One region of the Arthrobacter sp. Soil_C_60 genome, then DNA from elsewhere that is predicted to be linked to it. Evidence: riboswitches for the same ligand, from Rfam matches in the RefSeq annotation. Region 1 holds a riboswitch; each other region holds the start of a gene.

Region 1 (5,927 bases):
GCGCGCCACCCGCCTGGCGGTGGCGATGGAGGCCCGCGGTTTCGGCGGGGCACAGCGCACCTGGGCGCGGGAATCGACGTTCAGCAGGGTGGATATTTGGGTCTTCCTGGGCGGTGCCCTGGTCTCGGCGGCGGCTGTTACCGCCGCCGTCTCCGCCGGGACCTGGAACTTCATCTTCGGCTAACCCGGGCTCCTCCGCGATCCACTGGTCAGCTGCGGCCCTTTTCAGCTCTGGGAAGGGCCGCAGCTGTCTCCTCGATTGCGGCTGGGCGCAACAAGGTGCGGGCCTTCGTCGACTCCCTGGATCTACGGGCCAGCCAGTGCCCGGTCCAGGTCCTTGAGCAGGTCCTCGGTGGCTTCCAGCCCCACGGACAGCCGGACAAAACCGTCGCCGAGCCCGATCGCGGCCCGTCCGTCCGGTCCCATCGCGCGGTGCGTGGTGGTGGCCGGATGGGTGATCAGGGACTTGGCGTCACCGAGGTTGTTCGAGATATCCACGGTGGTCAGCGAGTTCAGCAGCCGGAACGCGGCTGCCTTGGCATCCGAACCGTTCGCAGCACCCGGCTCAAGTTCAAACGTGACCACGGTTCCGCCGCCGCTCATCTGGCGGCGCGCCAGTTCGTACTGCGGATGCGATTCGAGGAACGGGTAGACCACGCGCCGCACCGCCGGCTGTGTCTGCAGCCAGCGGGCGATCTCCAGGGCGGATGCGGTGGAATAGTTTACGCGCAGGGACATCGTCTCCAGCCCCTTGAGCAGCGTCCAGGCGTTGAACGGGCTCAGCGCGGGACCGGTGTGGCGCATCAGCTGCTTGACCGGGCCGTTAATGAAATCCGCGCGGCCCAGCACGGCGCCGCCAAGAACGCGGCCCTGCCCGTCCATGTGTTTGGTACCCGAATAAACAACGACGTCGGCACCGAGTTCCGTTGCCTGCTGCAGCAGCGGGGTGGCGAATACATTGTCCACCACCACCTGCGCCCCGGCGGCGTGCGCCAGGTCCACCACCGCACGGATGTCCACCAGCTCCTGCAGCGGGTTGGACGGCGACTCGAAGAAGACCGCAGCGGCAGGGGTGGCGAGGGCCTGCTCCCACTGGGCGAGGTCATGCCCGTCCACGAAGACCGTCTCCACGCCCCAGCGCGGCAGGATCTCGTTGAGAATGACGAAGCAGGAACCGAACAGGCTCCGCGCGGCCACCACCCGGTCGCCGGCGGCGAGCAGGGCGCCCAGGGCGGTGAAGACGGCGCTCATGCCGCTGGCCGTGGCGAAGCAGGCCTCGGCTCCCTCGAGCAGCCGGAGCCGTTCCTGGAAGGCGGCGACCGTGGGGTTGCCGTAGCGGGAATAGACGAAGCGATCCACCTCGCCGTTGAAAGAGGCTTCGGCTGCCTCGGCGGAATCGAAAACGTAGCCGGACGTCAGGAACAAGGCCTCTGAGGTTTCCTGGAAGCCCGTGCGGTCAAGACCGCCGCGGACTGCCCGCGTCTGCGGGTCCCAGCCGGCGAGCAGTTCCGCCAGGTCCGGCCCCGGGCCGGCAGACTGCGGGGGCGCCACCGGCTAGCCCCGCTTCCAAGGCAGATCGCTCTGCTGCCAGCCGCCGGCGGCCTCGAAGCCGCCCAGCACGTTGTACGCGGTATGCCCGGCGGCGGTGGCGCTGATAGCGGCATCGATGGAGCGCCGCCCCGAACGGCAGATCAGGAGCAGCTCCTTGCCGCGCAGCGATTGCAGTTCGTTGAGGAACCCGGCATTGCGGCTGCCGTCAATCCGGTTCCACTCGATGAAGCGCGCGGGAGCGCCGTCGTCGTTCGTCACGGGCACGCCCACCTGCTGCCATTCGGTCTCGGTGCGGACGTCCACGAGGACGGCACCGCCGCGCAGCTTCTCCACGGCTTCTTCCACGGTGAGGTCTCCGGCGTAGCTCATGCGCTCTGTCCCTTCAGCACCACGGCCTGGGCGGCGATGACGCGTTCGCCGTCGAAGGCAATCGAGGGGTTGCCGTAGAGTTCGTAGCCCTCCGCCAACGCCGCGCTGACCCGGGCGCAGAAGGACCTGTCGTCCGGCCCGGTCAGCAACCGGTAGGGCAGGGGGCTGCCCGCCGCATTGTCAACGGGGGACTGGACGGGTTGTTCCAACGGGGGCATGGGGTACTCCTGATCACGCTTGCAAATGAACCAAATGAACACTGCCGAGTAGTCACCTGAGGCACCCCGCCGTGAAGAGGGTTGCCGGCCAGCACAGTCAGGGCTTGACGCTGGACCTCGTTACTCTGCTCAAGAAAGTAGCACGGCGCCGTCCCCGGCACCCAAGCCGGGGCGCCGCCGTCGTCATCATTGGTAACCGTTACGTAGGTTTACGACGACGGAAGGCCGCAGCCCTCGCCGCCGCGGAAACGTTTGGCCTAGTCCCGGCTGCCCTTGGCCAGCAGCGCCGTCAGTTCCTCCGTCATCTCGTGCGACACCGGGATGGCCTGGCCGTCGATGGACTTGACCGGTGCCAGCAGCCGGATGCTGGAGACCAGCCACACCGCGTCGGCCGCCAGCAGATGGTGCGGTTCCAGCGGCCCATAGCCCAACTGCCAGCCGGCATCCGCGGCCGCGTTGAACAGGGCGCCCTGGGAGGTGCCGGGCAGGATGCCGTTTTCGAGCAGCGGCGTGGTGAGCTTCCGGACGCCGTCGCGCACGGTCGCCATCAGCACGGTAGAGGTGGGGCCCTCCAGCACCAGGCCGTCGGTGGAGGTGAAGATGACATCGTCCGCGCCGTTGGCCTTGGCGTAGCGCAGGGCGGCCATGTTCACGGCGTAGGAGAGGGTCTTGGCGCCCAGCAGCAGCCACGGTGCGCGCTCGGCGATGTTGCTGTCGTAGCCGCGGTCCAGCAGCAGCACGTCGAGGCCCTCCTGCCGCTGGTCCCTGCCGGTGGAGCCGGGAAGTGAGGCCTGCACCCACGCGGTGGGGCGGCCCGCGCCCTCCTCGCCGCGCGTGACCAGCAGTTTGAGCACCAGTTCTTCGACGGGAGCATGTTCGGCGACGGCGGTGGCGATGGCCCGCTCCCAGGCATCGGCCGGCGGGATGTCCAGGTCCATGATGCGGGCCGAGGACGCGAGCCGGTCCAGGTGCGCCTGCACCTTGCGGGGAATACCGTCCACCGCCAGGAGGGATTCGAAAATGCCGTCGCCGCGGGTGGCGCCCAGATCGGTCGCCATCAGCTGCGGCTTTGTGGCGTCGGCGATGCGCCCGTTCTCCAGGGCAGGGTCGAGAAACACCAAAACTGTCATGGGATCAGCATAGATTGCCGCGCGGGCACATTAGGCTGTACAAGGACAGCGCCGTGGACCGGCGGGAAAGGGAGGAGTTCGCTGCCGTGTTGTGGTCGCTTGCGGGTCTGGGCACGTTCCCGGACTGGGTTGTCGTGGTGGCTTCGATACTGGACATGGGAATCCGGATCGCTGCGCTGGGCATTGTGCCGGGCAACCGCCGCCCCACCACCGCCATGGCTTGGCTGCTGGCCATCTTCTTCATTCCGCTGGTCGGCCTGGCCCTGTTCTTCATGTTCGGCAGTTTCCGGCTTTCGGACCGCAGGATCGCCAAACAGACCGAGATCAACCGGAAAGTCTGGGCTGCTACGCAGGACATGGAAGAACCGCGCAGCGAACGCGAAGCACCCGCCTGGGTCCATTCGGCCGCCGAACTGAACCGCTCGCTCGGCTCTTTCCCGATGGTGGACAGCAACCACGTGGAGCTCTATCCGGACTACGAGGGGTCCATCGCCGCGATGTCCGCCGCCGTCCGCAAGGCGGAGGAATTCGTCAACATCCAGTTCTACATCATGGCCAAGGACGAGGTCACCGACGAGCTCTTCGTGGCCCTGCAGGAGGCCGCGGCCCGCGGTGTCCGGGTCCGACTGCTCTTCGACCATCTCGGCACCATGCGGATCAAGGGCTACCGGAAGTTCCGACGCTGGCTGCAGGGCAGCGGGATCGAGTGGCAACGCATGCTCCCGCTGCTGCCCGTGCGGGGCCAATGGCGCCGTATCGATCTGCGCAACCACCGCAAAATCCTCGTAGTGGACGGACGGGTGGCCTTCACCGGGTCGCAGAACCTGATCGAGCCTGGCTACCACCGCGCCTCCAGCGAGCGCACCGGCCGGCAGTGGGTGGAGCTGATGGCCCGCTATGAAGGTCCCATCGTCACCGCGCTCAACGTGGTGTTCGCTACCGACTGGTCCAGCGAAACGGACGACACCCTCGGCAGCGAGCTGTTCACGCCGGCACCGGTCCGCGAGCCGGGCCCCACGACGTGCCAGGTGGTTCCCAGCGGCCCGGGCTTCGCCACGGAGAACAACCTGCGCTTGTTCAACACCTTGATCTACGCGGCAGTGGAGCGGCTGTCCATCTGCAGCCCGTACTTCGTGCCGGATGATTCGCTGCTCTATGCGATTACGACGGCGGCGCAGCGCGGTGTCGACGTCGAACTTTTCGTCTCGGAACAGGGGGATCAGTTCCTGGTCCACCATGCCCAGCGTTCCTATTACCAGGCTCTGCTGGAAGCCGGTGTGCGCATCTACCTGTATCCGAAGCCGCTGGTGCTGCACGCGAAGCACTTCACCGTGGACGACGAGGTCGGCGTCCTGGGTTCCAGCAATATGGACATGCGCTCCTTCTCGTTGAACCTGGAAGTGTCGGTCATGCATCTCGGCGGCGACATCGTCGGCAAGATGCGCGAAATCCAGCAAAGCTACCGCGAGGTTTCCCGGGAGATCACCCTGGACGAGTGGGGCCAGCGCACCCGGTGGGAGCGCTACGTCGACAACGTGGCCCGTCTGACGGCGACCCTTCAGTAGGTCCGGCACCACCGGAGCCCGGCGGGATGCTCAGATCGCGGCCCCGATTTTACCGACGACGGCGCCGCTGACCAGCCTGCTGACGCCCGGTACCTTGATCAGCCGCATCGAGAGCCGCCGCATCAGCAGGGCGCGGCGGTCTGCTGGAACGAACCACTTGGCGGCGGACACCCCGGCCTTCTGCTGCTCGGCGACGTGCGGGCGCCACCGTGCCTCGAAGGCGGCGAGGGCATCCGGCACCTGATCATGTTTGGCCAGTTCGTCGGCGAGCACGTAGGCGCCGGCCATGCCCAGCGACGCGCCCTGGCCGGCCAGCAGCGAGACTGCCGCGGCGGCATCTCCCAGCAGGACTACCCTGCCGCGGTGCCAGCGGGGCATCCGGATCTGCGCCACCTGGTCGTAGTAGAAGGATTCGGGACAATGCTCCAACGCCAGCGGACACAGCCAGCCCAGGAACCGGTAGCGCTCGCGGACTTCCTGCTGGATATCGCACGGGCGCTGCTGCTTGTCGGTGCGGTGGACGCCCAGCGCCGAAATACTGCCGTCCCGCAGCCGGTAGAAGAACATGGCCTGGCTGCAGGTGTCCGTACTGACGTACCGGTTGGCCAGAATGTCCTTTACCCGGTTGTCGCGGAAGGAATATGCGCCGACGTGGAACCCCAGGAATTTGAAGTAGTCGGACTCGGGCCCGAAGACCATGCCGCGGATGTCCGAGTGGATCCCATCGGCCCCGATCAGCAGGTCGGCGGTGAGTCGCCGGCCGTCCGAGAGTTCCACGTCCACCTTCCCGCCGGACACGGCCGCTGCGGCGGACGGGTCATGGATCGAGCTGATCGTGGTGGAATAGAGCAGTTCCACCGAGTCCGGCAGCACTTCGCGGATGGCCTGTTCCAGCTCGGGGCGCAGTATGCTGCGCAGCCGGTCGCCGACCACCTTGGTAAAGCTCTCATAGCCCAGATGGGCCGTGCTTCGGCCGCGGGCGTCCACGTAGTCGATCCGGTTGACGTCGTATCCCAGTTCACGGGTTCTGCCGATAACGCCCATGTGGGTTGCCGCCTGCCAGCCGGAGCCGAAGAAATCGATCATGTAGCCTT
Region 2 (5,927 bases), on a different contig from region 1:
GAAGCCGTCCCAGTCGTCAACGATCTCCACGCCCGCCTGCTTGGTATTGACGACGGCGTACTGGCGGCCCTCGACACCGTCGGTACTGGCCATGACCGCGATCCACTCCGCGAAGATGCTGCCGGTGGTGTAGTACTTTTCACCGTTGAGCAGCCACCTCCCGCCGTCCCTGACCAGCTTGGTGTTCGTGGTGCCCAGCGCGTTTCCGGCCTTCTCCGTGGCCGCGTTGCCAAAGATCTCGCCGGCCACAATGCGCGGATACCAGCGGCGGGCAAACTCCTCGCCTTCCAGGCCAACCGTCTCGACGAAGGCGAAGTGCGAGCGGTACAGGTGGGCGACGCTGGAGTCCGCCGCCGCAAGTTCGATCAGGAGGCGGAAGAAGTGCTCGAAGGAGACACCGTCGCCGCCATGCTCCAGCGGCACCCGCAGTTTCCCGAAGCCTGCCGCGTTCAGCCACGCAACTTGTTCGAACGGCAGGATCCTGTTCAGTTCCCGGTCCAGTGCCCCCTGGGCGATCCGCTCGAAGACCGGCCGAAAGCGGCCGGCCAACCGCTCGTAGGTTGCTTCCGCGGTCTCGGTGCGCTCGTTCGCGATAGTTTCCGTCATCGTCTTCCTTCCAAAACCTTGTTCTGTGCTGCGGCTGAGAATTCGTCGAAGGCGCCGCGGTACTGACGTGCGGGGTGCCGGTCGTTGAGCTGCGGCCCGTTGTAGCCCTCGCCGCCGCCGAACAGCTTTTCCCGGAAGCTTCCCGGCGCGTACTCTGTCTGTGCCAGTCCCCTGCTGCGCAGTTCCGGCAGCACTCCGTCGATGAAGTCCGTGTAGGAACCGGGCAGGATCTGGTTGATGATGTTGATGCCGTCCACGCCGGCGTCCTGCCACTGCTCCAGCCGGTCGGCAATCTGTTCCGGGGTTCCCTTGACCCGGTGGGCCCGCCCGCGGAAGTTGGCGATATCGCGCAAGGTCGGGTTGCCTCCGGGGACCGATTTGCGCAGGCTCTCCAGGTGTCCCTGCGTGCCTTCCGTCTGGAAATCGCCCAGCGGCGTGTCCGGATCCAGTCCGCCCAGATCTACGCCGAGACCGCCGGCGATGTGGGCGATCATCGCTCCGGAGTCCAGGTATTCATCCAGTTCGGCTTCTTTGCGGTCCGCCTCCGCCTCGGTGCCGCCGACGATAAAATGCAGCCCCTGGAAGAACTTCAGATCCTCGGCCCTGCGCCCGGCCGCAACCGTCTGGCTCCGCACGGCTGCGGTGTATGCGGCGGCGGCTTCGGGATGCGCCGCCAGCATGAAGGTCGCCTCGGCATTGGCGGCGCAGAACTCCTGTCCGCGGCCCGAGCTCCCGGCCTGGAACAGCACCGGGGTCCGCTGGGGCGACGGCGAGGACAGGTGCGGTCCGTCGATCGAGTACCGTTCGCCGCGGTGGTAGATCTTATGGACCTTCTCCGGATCCGCGTGAACTCCGGCCGCCTTGTCCTGGACCAGCGCGCCGTCGTCCCAGGAGCCTTCCCACAGTTTGTAGACCGCGGAGACGTACTCTTCGGCCCAGGCGTACCGGTCTTCGTGCGCGGCCAGACCGCTGCCGCCAAAGTTCCGGTGTGCATTCTCCAAGGCGCTGGTCACGATGTTCCAGGCTGCGCGACCATTGGAGATGTGGTCAAGGGTGGACATCTGCCGGGCGAACTGGAACGGATGGCTCTGGATCACCGACGAGGTCGCAGCCAGCCCGATCTCCCGGGTTGCCCCGGCCAGGGCACCCAGCAGGATGAGAGGATCATTGGCCGGCACCTGCAGGCCACGCCGGATGTGCGAGGCCCAGCCGCCGTCGTCGTCGCCGTAAAGGCCCACGACGTCGGCGAAGAACAGGGCGTCGAACTTCGCTTCTTCCAACTGCCGGGCCAGGTCCGTCCAGAGCTGCAGGTCATTGAAGCGGTGCTGCTGCGCCTGCGGGTGGCGCCATTGTCCGCCCATGATGTGGCTGTTGGTGTTCATGACGAAGGCGCTCAGCAGCAGGCGGGGTCGCCCCTGCGGGTAGCGCGTACTCTCGGTGGCCAAAACAGGCCCCTTTCTATGAAGCTGCGGTTGCCGGGTCCCGGCTCGGGTCAGGAAGCGGAGACGAGCTCCGGCTTCGTATCGGCCTGCTCGTTCCCGGACAACGGGCGGTCCTTCGTCTCGGGAGCCTTGAGCGTGGCGATGATGGTGATGGCTGAGACGCCGAGGAAGTACACGATGACCCAGACCGGATTCCCGCCGCCGGCTGCCAGCAAAGCCGTCGCCACCAGGGGTGCCAGGCCGCCGCCGAGTACCGAGCCGAGTTGGTAGCCGAGGGAGACCCCGCTGAACCGGACGCGTGTGCTGAACAGCTCGGAGAAGAACGCCGCCTGCGGACCGTACATGGCGTCATGTCCGACGTTCAGGCCGAACACCACGCCGAGGACGATCAGGAAGAACACCCCGCTGTCGAGCAGCCAGAAGAACGGGATGACGGCCACGGCGCTGCTGACTGCCCCGAAGAGGTAAACCCTGCGCCGGCCGATGACATCCGACAGCCAGCCCCACAGCGGGACGGTGACCAGGCCCAGCGCGGACGCGATCAGCACGGCGGCCAGGCCGGTATTGCGGTCCGTACCGGAGACCTGCGTCAGGTACGTCAGGATGAAGACGGTGTAAACGTAGTAGAAGGCGTTTTGCGCAATTCGGAGGCCGGTAGTGAGCACAACCTGCCGCGGGTGGGTCTTGATGCTCTCCAGCACCGGGCGGTCAGCAACCTTTTCCACCTGCTGTACACGCTTGAACTCTGCGCTGTCTTCAACGGACAACCGGATCACCAGTCCGACGGCGACCAGCAGCAGGCTGGCCACGAAGGGGATCCGCCAGCCCCAGGCCAGGAACTGTTCGTTGGTCATGGAGTTCTCCAGCACCAGCAGCACGCCCGTGGCCAGCAGCATGCCGGAGGTCGGCCCCAGCTGTGTGGCACTGCTGGTCAGCCCGCGGCGCTTCGGTTTGGCGTGCTCCACCGTCATCAGTGCCGCACCGGCCCATTCGGCCCCGTAGCCGATGCCCTGGAGAACACGCAGCAGCAGCAACAGTACGGGGGCGACCCAGCCGATCTGTGCGTAGATCGGCAGCAGACCGATGGCGGTGGTGGCCAGACCGGTCAGCAGCAGCGAGGCAACCAGCACGGTCTTGCGACCGATCCGGTCGCCGAAGTGGCCGCCGAGAATCCCGCCGACCGGACGGGCGACGAAGCCGACAGCGTAAGTGGCAAAGGCGGCGATGGTGCCGACCAGCGGTTCGGCCGGGGCGAAGAACAATGGCCCGAAAACGGTGGCCGCTGCGAGCCCGTACAGGACAAAGTCATAGCCTTCGATCGTCGTGCCGATGAAGCTGGCGACGGCGACCTTCGTAGTCATTTTCTTAGGCGGGGAAGGGTTTGCGGTGGTGCTCATTACTGTCTCTCCTTTGGCGTCAGCCGAGAAGATGCAGCGCACATCCGATCGGACCACGGCAGAAGGCAGTGGGAGGGACCGGTTGAGGCGCTTACTCCATCGGTCCTGGCAGTAGCACCCTACGGAACAGGTCTTACTGCGCTAGTTCGGCGCAGCCCTCGACAAGTTCCTTGTTATCAACGCGAATCCAGGGAGATTCGTCGTGACCAGGGTTGCTGCGGCGTCATAGAGCCAGGTCTCTCAGCCGCTCGGGATGGTTACAAGTTCATTCCACCGCAGTCCAACGGCGGCGTGAAATTCGTACGTCACACCGGGTAATCACCCGGCTGCTTTTCGCGCGCCCGCAACCGTTGCTGCCGGGAAGCGATGGCGGCGCCCGCTGCAAAACCCAGCAGGATAAGTACGACGACGGCGACCGCCAACGCAGTGCTGTTGCCGACCAGCGAGGGCAGGTTCTGCAGGATCAGCACCAGAATTCCCAGCAGGCCTACGAATCCGAGTGCCGGCGCGACGGACCGCCTCCAATCGATCACTGCTGTTTGCTGGCGCCGGAAGAACACGAGCACCGCCACGCTGGTCAATGTCATCAGCACCACTATCCCGAGGGAGGCGAAGCCGGCGAACCAGGTGTAGAACTGGACGATCGGGTCCCAGCCGGCGACAACAGCCGTCAGCAGGAACAGGGCTACTACCGCGTTGTCCACGATGGAAGCGAGATGCGGCGAGTTGTGCCGGGCATGCGTCCGTGCGAGCTTCCGCGAAAAGACGTCCCGTCCCGCCAGTTGGAAGAAATAGCGCGAACCAATGTTGTGGAAGGACAGGATGCAGGCGAAGAGGCTGGTGGCCAGCAGCACCTGGACGATGTGGCTGCCCGCCGTGCCCAGATAGAGTGCAGTAGTTTCGGACAGGAGGGTGCCGGGGGCATCCGTGGCTTTTTGTACGATCGGCCCATCTCCCCAGGCACTGATCAGCAGCCAGGTGGAGAGTGCGTAGAAGCCGCCCACTATGATCAAGGCCAGGTAGGTGGCCCGGGGAATTGTCTTGTCCGGATCGCGGGCTTCGTCGCGGAAGATCGCGGTGGCCTCGAAGCCGATGAAGCTGAGGATGGCGAACAGCAACGCGATGCCCGGGGCGCCGGACAGGACTGTGGACGGCGTGACGAATCCTGTTGACAGGCCCTCGGGGCCGCCCCCGCCGAAGACGATGAAGGCGTCAAGTACCAGGACGATAACCACTTCGGCCACCAGCAGGACGGCCAGCACCTTGCCGGAGACCTCGATGTTCCTGTGTCCCAGCCAGGCCACGGCCACCAACGCCGCCGCAGCCCAGAGCCACCAGGGCAGTTCCGGTCCGCCGTAGGCACGGACCACTTCGTCCACGGCTGGTGCGAACAGGCCATAGACCCCGGCTTCCAAGGCCAGGTAGGACAGCAGCGCCACGAACGCGCCGCCCAAACCCGCGCGTCGGCCCAGCCCCTTCTCGATGTAACTGTAGAAGGCACCGGCGGTGGGAACATGCGGCGTCATCGTGGTGAAGCCGACGGAGAACAGCAGGAGGATGCCCGTCGCAAGCAGGTAAATGAAGGGCAGTCCGGCCCCGTTGCCGCTGGCAATGGCCAACGGCACAGTGCCGCCAATGACCCCGAGCGGCGATGCGGCGGCCACCACGATCAAGACGATGCTTGCGACGCCGAGGCGGCCGGACAGGCGAGGAGCGCCGGTTTCTGTTTGCGAAGCAGCTTTCGCAGGGCTGGCAATGCTCACTTCGAGGCCTTAGCGTAATTCGCTTCTGCATTCGAGCCGGCAGCTTCCCGGCCAGCATCGGCGCCGGCGACACCAATGGTCCAGACGTAGGGCGGTTCCGTAGCGTTGACCTCCCAGTCGCCGACGATCCGCGACTTGTAAATGAACGGGTTGTGCGTGGCCACGGTGCGGGCATTGCGCCAGTGCCGGTCCAGCGCCTTGCCCGTGCTGGTCGAGGATGCACCCAGCACATTGAACAGGGCTCCCGCCGCGTCGGGCACCAGAGCGCTCAGCACAATCTGCGCCTGGCCGGATTCAAGTTCGACGGCGATGTTGGCCGCCTTTTCGGCGTCGTCGTTTTGCAATCTTGAAGCGAAGACCCGGTCGAGGCTCTGGGCCACGCGCAGGGTGGTGGCTTCCGCGGCGTAGGCCTTGGCGCTGATTTCGCCGACAACCTGCAGGATCTGGGCGTCGTTACGCACCAGCGGGGCGTTGCCGTGGCCGAAGACGCGCTTCCGCTCGCGGACGTTCGCGGCAACGTCGGTGACCACGGCCTTGGCGATGCCGGCCAGGCTGACCAGCAGGATGTGCTGGTACAGGGCCGTCTGGTAGGGGAAGCGGTCGGCGAAGGCCGAGACGTTGGCCGGGTCCACTTCGGCGTCGGTGAATACCGTGGTCCCGCTGCCTGTGAGCCGCTGGCCGAAGCCGTCCCAGTCGTCGAAGGTCTCCACGCCGGCGGT
Region 3 (5,927 bases), on a different contig from region 1:
GGTCACGCCGCCCGCCTGTGCCATACCTTGCCAGGCAGACGGATGTTGCCAGGCAGCAGCCAGGTCATCCAGGCGCTGGGGGAGAAGGTTCCGCCAATCCGGGTCCAGGTTCGCGGCCGAGGGGCGATTATCCGGGGCGTCGGGCGGTACAGAGTCATATCCCGGCTCCATCGACGCTTTGGTCGCCGCGTCCCTGAAGGCGACGGTCAGGCCCATGAAGTGATCGAGCAGGTCCCCAACGCTGTAGTACTCGCAGGGCGTCGGCCCGGCCAACTGACCGTCGCCGATGCCCTTGACGATTTCCGCCACCTGCCGCGCGGCTGGTTCCAGATTGAGCACGCCGGGCCTCCCTGTCCTTTGGCTGTTTATTTGTCTTTTTGACCTTCGCACGCAGGTTCCCCGGCGTCCAGAGCCAGACCGCGGGATTGCGCTAATCCGTCCTTGTTGAGCGCGCTCCCAGCAGGAGTTGGCAAGATAGACCCATGCAGAGCCAGACCGCAGCCACCGATACCGTGCCCCGCACCCGCCGTTACTACCGGGCTGAAGTGCTGATCGTTCTGGGGCTCTCCCTGGGCCAGTCCGCCGTCTATGCCATTGTGAACCTGCTGGAAAAGATGACGCGGGCGCCACTGGGATCGCAGACCACGGCGCTGAACCCGGTCCTGAACGAGCGGGAGCTGTTCGACCTGCTCTACCAACTGCTGGCAATCGTCTTTGCCCTGATCCCTGTGGCGCTGGTGCTGTTCCTACTGGCAACTCCGGGTGAACGAGCCCGCGAGGCCTTCCGGAAGATCGGGTTTACCTTCGCCCGGCCCGGCGTGGATTTTGGACTGGGCTTCGGACTGGCACTGTTGATCGCTGCGGGCACGTTGGGCGTGTATGCGGGCGGACGGGCCCTAGGCATTACGACGGCGATAGTCCCGGCCGCGCTGGACGAGTACTGGTGGACTGTCCCGGTCCTGATTCTGTCCGCCTTGCGCCACTCGGTGCTGGAGGAAGTCGTTGTTGTCGGCTACCTCTTCAACCGGCTGGCCAAGCTGGGCTGGGGCACCTGGACAATCATTTTCACTAGCGCTGCAATCCGCGGCAGCTACCACCTGTACCAGGGGATCGGGCCCGGCGTCGGCAACTTCCTGATGGGCCTTGTCTTTGGCTATGCCTACACCCGCACCAAACGCGTGATGCCCCTGGTCATAGCCCATGCCCTGCTCGACATCGCAGGGTTCGTTGGCTACGCCCTCTTCGGCTCCGCCATCGGCATCGGCGAATAACTTCTCCCGCCGCGGCGTCTTCCCGCCCCTGCCTCAGCCATTCGGCTGCGATTCGGGATAGTGCTGCGGTGGCAGAAAGGCCGTCTTTCCCCGAACCGCAGCTTGGTCCCATTTCGCAGCACCACGCAGGGACCCGAAGTGCGTGGCCAACAACGACCTCGCCAGAGCAGCTTGAATCTTCATCGACTGCTGATGGGAGCGACTCTCGGCCACCGTTTGTTCCATCGATCCTGCTTGAGGCCAGCATTGAGCAGCAACTTCACGAGGCCGCTTGGCCGGTGGGACTCAGGCTGCCACGCGGCGTCCCACGTCCATCGAACGAAATTGACGCCGCATGCGCGAATTCGGTCCTCGCGTTTCTTCTCTGCCACGACCGTGTCCACGGGGGTCTGACCCTTCAAGTACTCTCCATTGGAGTACTTGGCTGTACCGTCGAACTCCCCGACGAGGCGTTTCTCCTTCCAATAGAAGTCGGTGATTCCTACCGTCCTGCCATCCGTGTCATGGAATGTGTATTGCAGCTCCGGGGCCGGAAAATGAAACACGTACATTAGGGCTCTAGACAGGGATTCGCCCGGCAACTGCGCACGCGGATCCGCGAAGTCAATGACTCTGTGAGCTCGCAGCGATTTAGCCTGGGTAGGAAGTTGGTCTGCCAATGCATGCAGGTGGGATCTTTTCAACGCCGGCAGGTTCCGTTTCCTATCCGGCCGGAGAACATGGTCCAGGACGGGGACGGCATGCTCAAACGACAAATGTCCGGCTATGTCGACTGCGGTTTGTGCCCGTGACGTTACGGTATATCCGTCTACTGTCTCCAACGGTTCCAATAGCCTCGAGGCGTGCCATCGCATACCGGCACGGCGTAATCCATGACAACCTTCAGATGCTAGCAACTGCACCTCGGTGCTCTTGCCCACTACCGGCATTCCCCAGATGACTGCAGCAGACTGCCATACGAGCACCCGGGTTGAGCGTCCTTTGCTCACAGCCGCCTCAACGTGGATCCGGTACTGGTCCCACCAAGGCATGCTTGCCCAGAGCTGGGTTGGGATGTAGACACCGTTACGGACGCGCGTCAGTTCCCCGGTCCGGCAACGTTCGGCAAGGCTTCTTCGGCCGATCCCCGTGAGGTCGTAGTCATGGGAAAAGATCAGTTGAGAACACATTCTTCAACCCTGATCGTGTCCGAGCGGCTGGTCTCCTGCAGTGCGGGCACATGTGGACGACGCGGTCTGAACAGCCGCTGTGGAGGACTGTTAAAGGGAAACGCTTCGATTCGGGATTCCGCCTGCACCGCGCAGGCGAGGCAGAATCCCAAATCGAAGCGTCGCCCCAAAGCGGAGCGAATCCTCCGAAAGGAGCGGTTAGAGTTCGACGACGCCCTTGTCGGTCTCGAACCGTACGGACATGATGCCCGGGGTGCCGTTCGGCGCCGTCCAGGCAACCTTGACGTCGTCCAGGAGCGCATCGATCGGTGTTCCCAGCCAGTCCGCGACGCGGGTGGAGGAGCCGCCGATGGTCAATCCGATCAGCTTCGCCGTTGCAGGGTAGGCCTTCGACGGGTGCAGTTCTTCGGTGCCGTCGTCCCAGCGCAGCATGTACGGAACCTGCGGGTCCGCGATGAGGCCCTTAATGCCGATCTGCTGCCAGGTCAGTTCGCGGCCATCCGGGAACTTGCGGCCGCCCGGTACCGCATGGCGCCCCAAGCGCTCCTCGAACGGAGCCAGATCGTCAACCTCGACGCACCAGCCCATCCAGCCACCGCCTGCTTCGGAGCGGGCACGCACGGCCTGGCCGAAGGGCGCCTTGTCCGACGCCGGGTGGTTCAGCACCTCGACGACCTCAAGATAATGATGGTCCGTCAGGGGGAAAATCATGTTGCGGGTTCCAAAGCGGGGATGGACGCCGCCCTTGACGGCTTCGATACCCAGGGCTGCCGAAATCCGTTCGGTTGTAGCCGCCAGGCCATCGGGTTCACAGGCATATGAGACATGATCGAAACGCATGCCTCATTTTGGCATTTTGTGATGTGCCTCTCGACTAAGGGTGTCCTAACTGACATTCACACGCCGTCACATACTTGCTGAAAAAGTGCCCGTCGCCGAACCTAGATACAGGTCATGAGTGCCAGCAACAAGCCCCGGCTAGCTGGCCGGCAACCCTCCAACCGCGGTGGGGTGCCCCGGGTGAGGACCAGGCTCCCGCCAGCAGGCGGGACGCAAGCGCGGGTCACCCGAGGAAAAATGCCGGAAATCCGGTTCCCGGGCAGACCCCTTTGAGACAAGAGGGAGTTCCACATGTCAAACGACTGGTCATTCGAAACCCGCCAGATCCATGTAGGCCAGGAGCCGGACACCGCAACAGGCGCGCGTGCCCTGCCCATCTACCAGACGACGTCGTTCGTCTTCCCGAGTGCCGAAAGCGCGGCCAACCGTTTCGCGCTGGCCGAACTGGCACCCATCTACACCCGGATCGGCAACCCGACCACGGAGGCCGTGGAGAACCGGATCGCGAATCTGGAAGGCGGCGTCGGTGCGCTGCTGCTGTCCTCCGGCCAGGCTGCGTCCACGTTCTCCATCCTGAACGTTGCCGAGGCTGGTGACCACGTCGTCGCCAGCCCGAGCCTCTATGGCGGCACGTACAACCTGCTCAAGAACACCTTGAAGAAGTTCGCCATCGAGGTGACCTTCGTCGAGGATCCGGACAACCTGGACCAGTGGCGCGCGGCCGTCAAGCCGAACACCAAGGCGTTCTTCGGCGAGGCCGTGTCCAACCCGCGCCAGGACGTGCTCGACGTCGAAGGCATCAGCGCCATCGCTCACGAAGCAGGCGTGCCGCTGATCGTGGACAACACGCTGGCCACCCCGTACCTGATCCGCCCGATCGAGTGGGGCGCCGACATCGTGGTCCATTCGGCCACCAAGTACCTCGGCGGCCACGGCAGCGCCATCGCCGGTGTGATCGTGGATTCGGGCAACTTCGACTTCGCCAAGGATCCGGCGAAGTTCCCCGGTTTCAACACCCCGGACGAGAGCTACAACGGCCTGGTCTTCGCCCGCGACCTCGGCGTCGGCGGGGCGCTCGGCGCGAACCTGGCCTACATTCTCAAGGCACGCGTCCAGCTGCTGCGCGACCTCGGCTCCTCCGCCGCTCCCTTCAACGCGTTCCTGATTGCCCAGGGTCTGGAGACACTGAGCCTGCGGGTGGAGCGCCACGTGGAGAACGCGCAGAGGGTGGCCGAATGGCTTGAAAAGCACGACGCCGTTACGTCCGTTGCGTACGCCGGCCTGCCTTCCAGCCCGTGGTACGAGCGTGGCCGCAAGTACGGACCCAAGGGCACTGGCGCCATCATCGCATTCGAAATCTCCGGTGGGCTCGAGGCCGGCAAGCGCTTTGTCGACGGACTGGAACTGCACTCCCATGTGGCCAATGTCGGCGACGTCCGCTCGCTGGTGATCCACCCGGCGTCGACCACCCACGCCCAGCTGTCTCCGGAGGCGCAGGAAGCCGCCGGTGTCACGCCGGGCCTGGTCCGGCTGGCCGTTGGCATCGAGCACATCGACGATATTCTTGCGGACCTCGAAGCCGGTTTCCGCGCATCCAAGGGTGCCGCCTGAACGCGGCATCATGAAGGAATCACAGGCATAGCATTGACAACTCTGCAACCACAGGAACTGCTGGACACGGCGGCGGACGGCATGTTGCGTTACGCGTCCATCGGCGCCCTCGAGCTGGAAACGGGCGGTTTTCTGCCCGAGGTCGTTCTGGGCTACGAAACCTGGGGCACCCTCAACGAGGATGCATCCAACGCCGTGCTCATTGCGCATGCCCTGACCGGCAGCACCCATGTGGCTCGCGGAGATACGGATGAGGCGGGCTGGTGGGATCCCCTGGTGGGGCCCGGCGCCACGATCGACACCAATGAGTACTTCGTGGTGGCGGCCAATATGGTCGGTGGCTGCTACGGTTCCACCGGCCCGTCCTCACCGGCACCTGACGGCAAACCCTGGGGCTCGCGTTTTCCGCTGGTGACCATTCGCGATTCGGTCCACGCCGAGGCGCGGCTGGCCGACCAACTGGGGATCCAGCGCTGGCATGCTGTTCTGGGCGGCTCCATGGGCGGAGCCCGCGCGCTGGAATGGGCCGCTACCTACCCGGAGCGGACCGCCCGCTGTGCTGTGATTGCCTGCGGTGCGGCGAGCACCGCGGAGCAGATCGCCTTCGCCCAGGCACAGGTGCTGGCCATCCGGCTGGACCCGAACTTCAACGGCGGCGACTACTACGAAGGGCCCGCGCCCGACGCCGGCCTCGGCATCGCCCGCAGGATCGCGCACATCAACTACCGGTCCGAGCCCGAATTCGAGTACCGCTTCGGCCGCAACGCCCAGGGGACCGAGCAGCCCTTCGGCAGCGCCAACCCGGCAGAGCGCGGGCGGTATGCCGTGGAAAGCTACCTGGACCACCAGGCCAGCAAACTGGCGGGCCGGTTCGATGCGAACAGCTACATCCTGATGACCGAAGCCCTGATGAGCCACGACGTTGCGCGCGGCCGCAGCTCGGTGCAGCAGGCCTTGGCCGACGTTGAGACGGATTTCTTCATCGCGGCGGTGGATTCCGACCGGCTGTACTTCCCGGAGCAGTCGCGCCAGCTGG

The links. A riboswitch is a leader RNA that binds a small molecule or an ion and turns the genes downstream of it on or off. The one in region 1 is predicted to bind S-adenosylmethionine.
Region 2: it holds a riboswitch for S-adenosylmethionine, as region 1 does, so the genes downstream of both, AC3A4M_RS07825 (MFS transporter) here and AC3A4M_RS16940 (DUF1737 domain-containing protein) in region 1, are expected to answer to the same signal.
Region 3: it holds a riboswitch for S-adenosylmethionine, as region 1 does, so the genes downstream of both, AC3A4M_RS17895 (bifunctional o-acetylhomoserine/o-acetylserine sulfhydrylase) here and AC3A4M_RS16940 (DUF1737 domain-containing protein) in region 1, are expected to answer to the same signal.

Annotation. Positions count from the first base shown of each region.
Region 1 covers NZ_JBDGKM010000009.1:36,512-42,438, reverse strand. Annotated here, with positions in the region: gene AC3A4M_RS16955 (energy-coupling factor transporter transmembrane component T family protein) at 1-184, shown strand, start outside; gene AC3A4M_RS16950 (O-succinylhomoserine sulfhydrylase) at 307-1,551, opposite strand; gene AC3A4M_RS16945 (rhodanese-like domain-containing protein) at 1,555-1,920, opposite strand; gene AC3A4M_RS16940 (DUF1737 domain-containing protein) at 1,917-2,138, opposite strand; SAM riboswitch class IV at 2,149-2,263, opposite strand; gene AC3A4M_RS16935 (aminodeoxychorismate lyase) at 2,396-3,268, opposite strand; gene cls (cardiolipin synthase) at 3,424-4,833, shown strand; gene AC3A4M_RS16925 (FAD-dependent oxidoreductase) at 4,864-5,927, opposite strand, start outside.
Region 2 covers NZ_JBDGKM010000003.1:215,649-221,575, reverse strand. Annotated here, with positions in the region: gene AC3A4M_RS07835 (acyl-CoA dehydrogenase family protein) at 1-606, opposite strand, end outside; gene AC3A4M_RS07830 (LLM class flavin-dependent oxidoreductase) at 603-2,051, opposite strand; gene AC3A4M_RS07825 (MFS transporter) at 2,099-3,445, opposite strand; SAM riboswitch class I at 3,539-3,705, opposite strand; gene AC3A4M_RS07820 (APC family permease) at 3,751-5,208, opposite strand; gene AC3A4M_RS07815 (acyl-CoA dehydrogenase family protein) at 5,205-5,927, opposite strand, start outside.
Region 3 covers NZ_JBDGKM010000010.1:20,819-26,745, forward strand. Annotated here, with positions in the region: gene AC3A4M_RS17880 (TIGR03086 family metal-binding protein) at 1-339, opposite strand, end outside; gene AC3A4M_RS17885 (CPBP family intramembrane glutamic endopeptidase) at 483-1,271, shown strand; gene AC3A4M_RS17890 (VOC family protein) at 2,639-3,280, opposite strand; SAM riboswitch class IV at 3,391-3,505, shown strand; gene AC3A4M_RS17895 (bifunctional o-acetylhomoserine/o-acetylserine sulfhydrylase) at 3,572-4,891, shown strand; gene metX (homoserine O-acetyltransferase MetX) at 4,973-5,927, shown strand, end outside.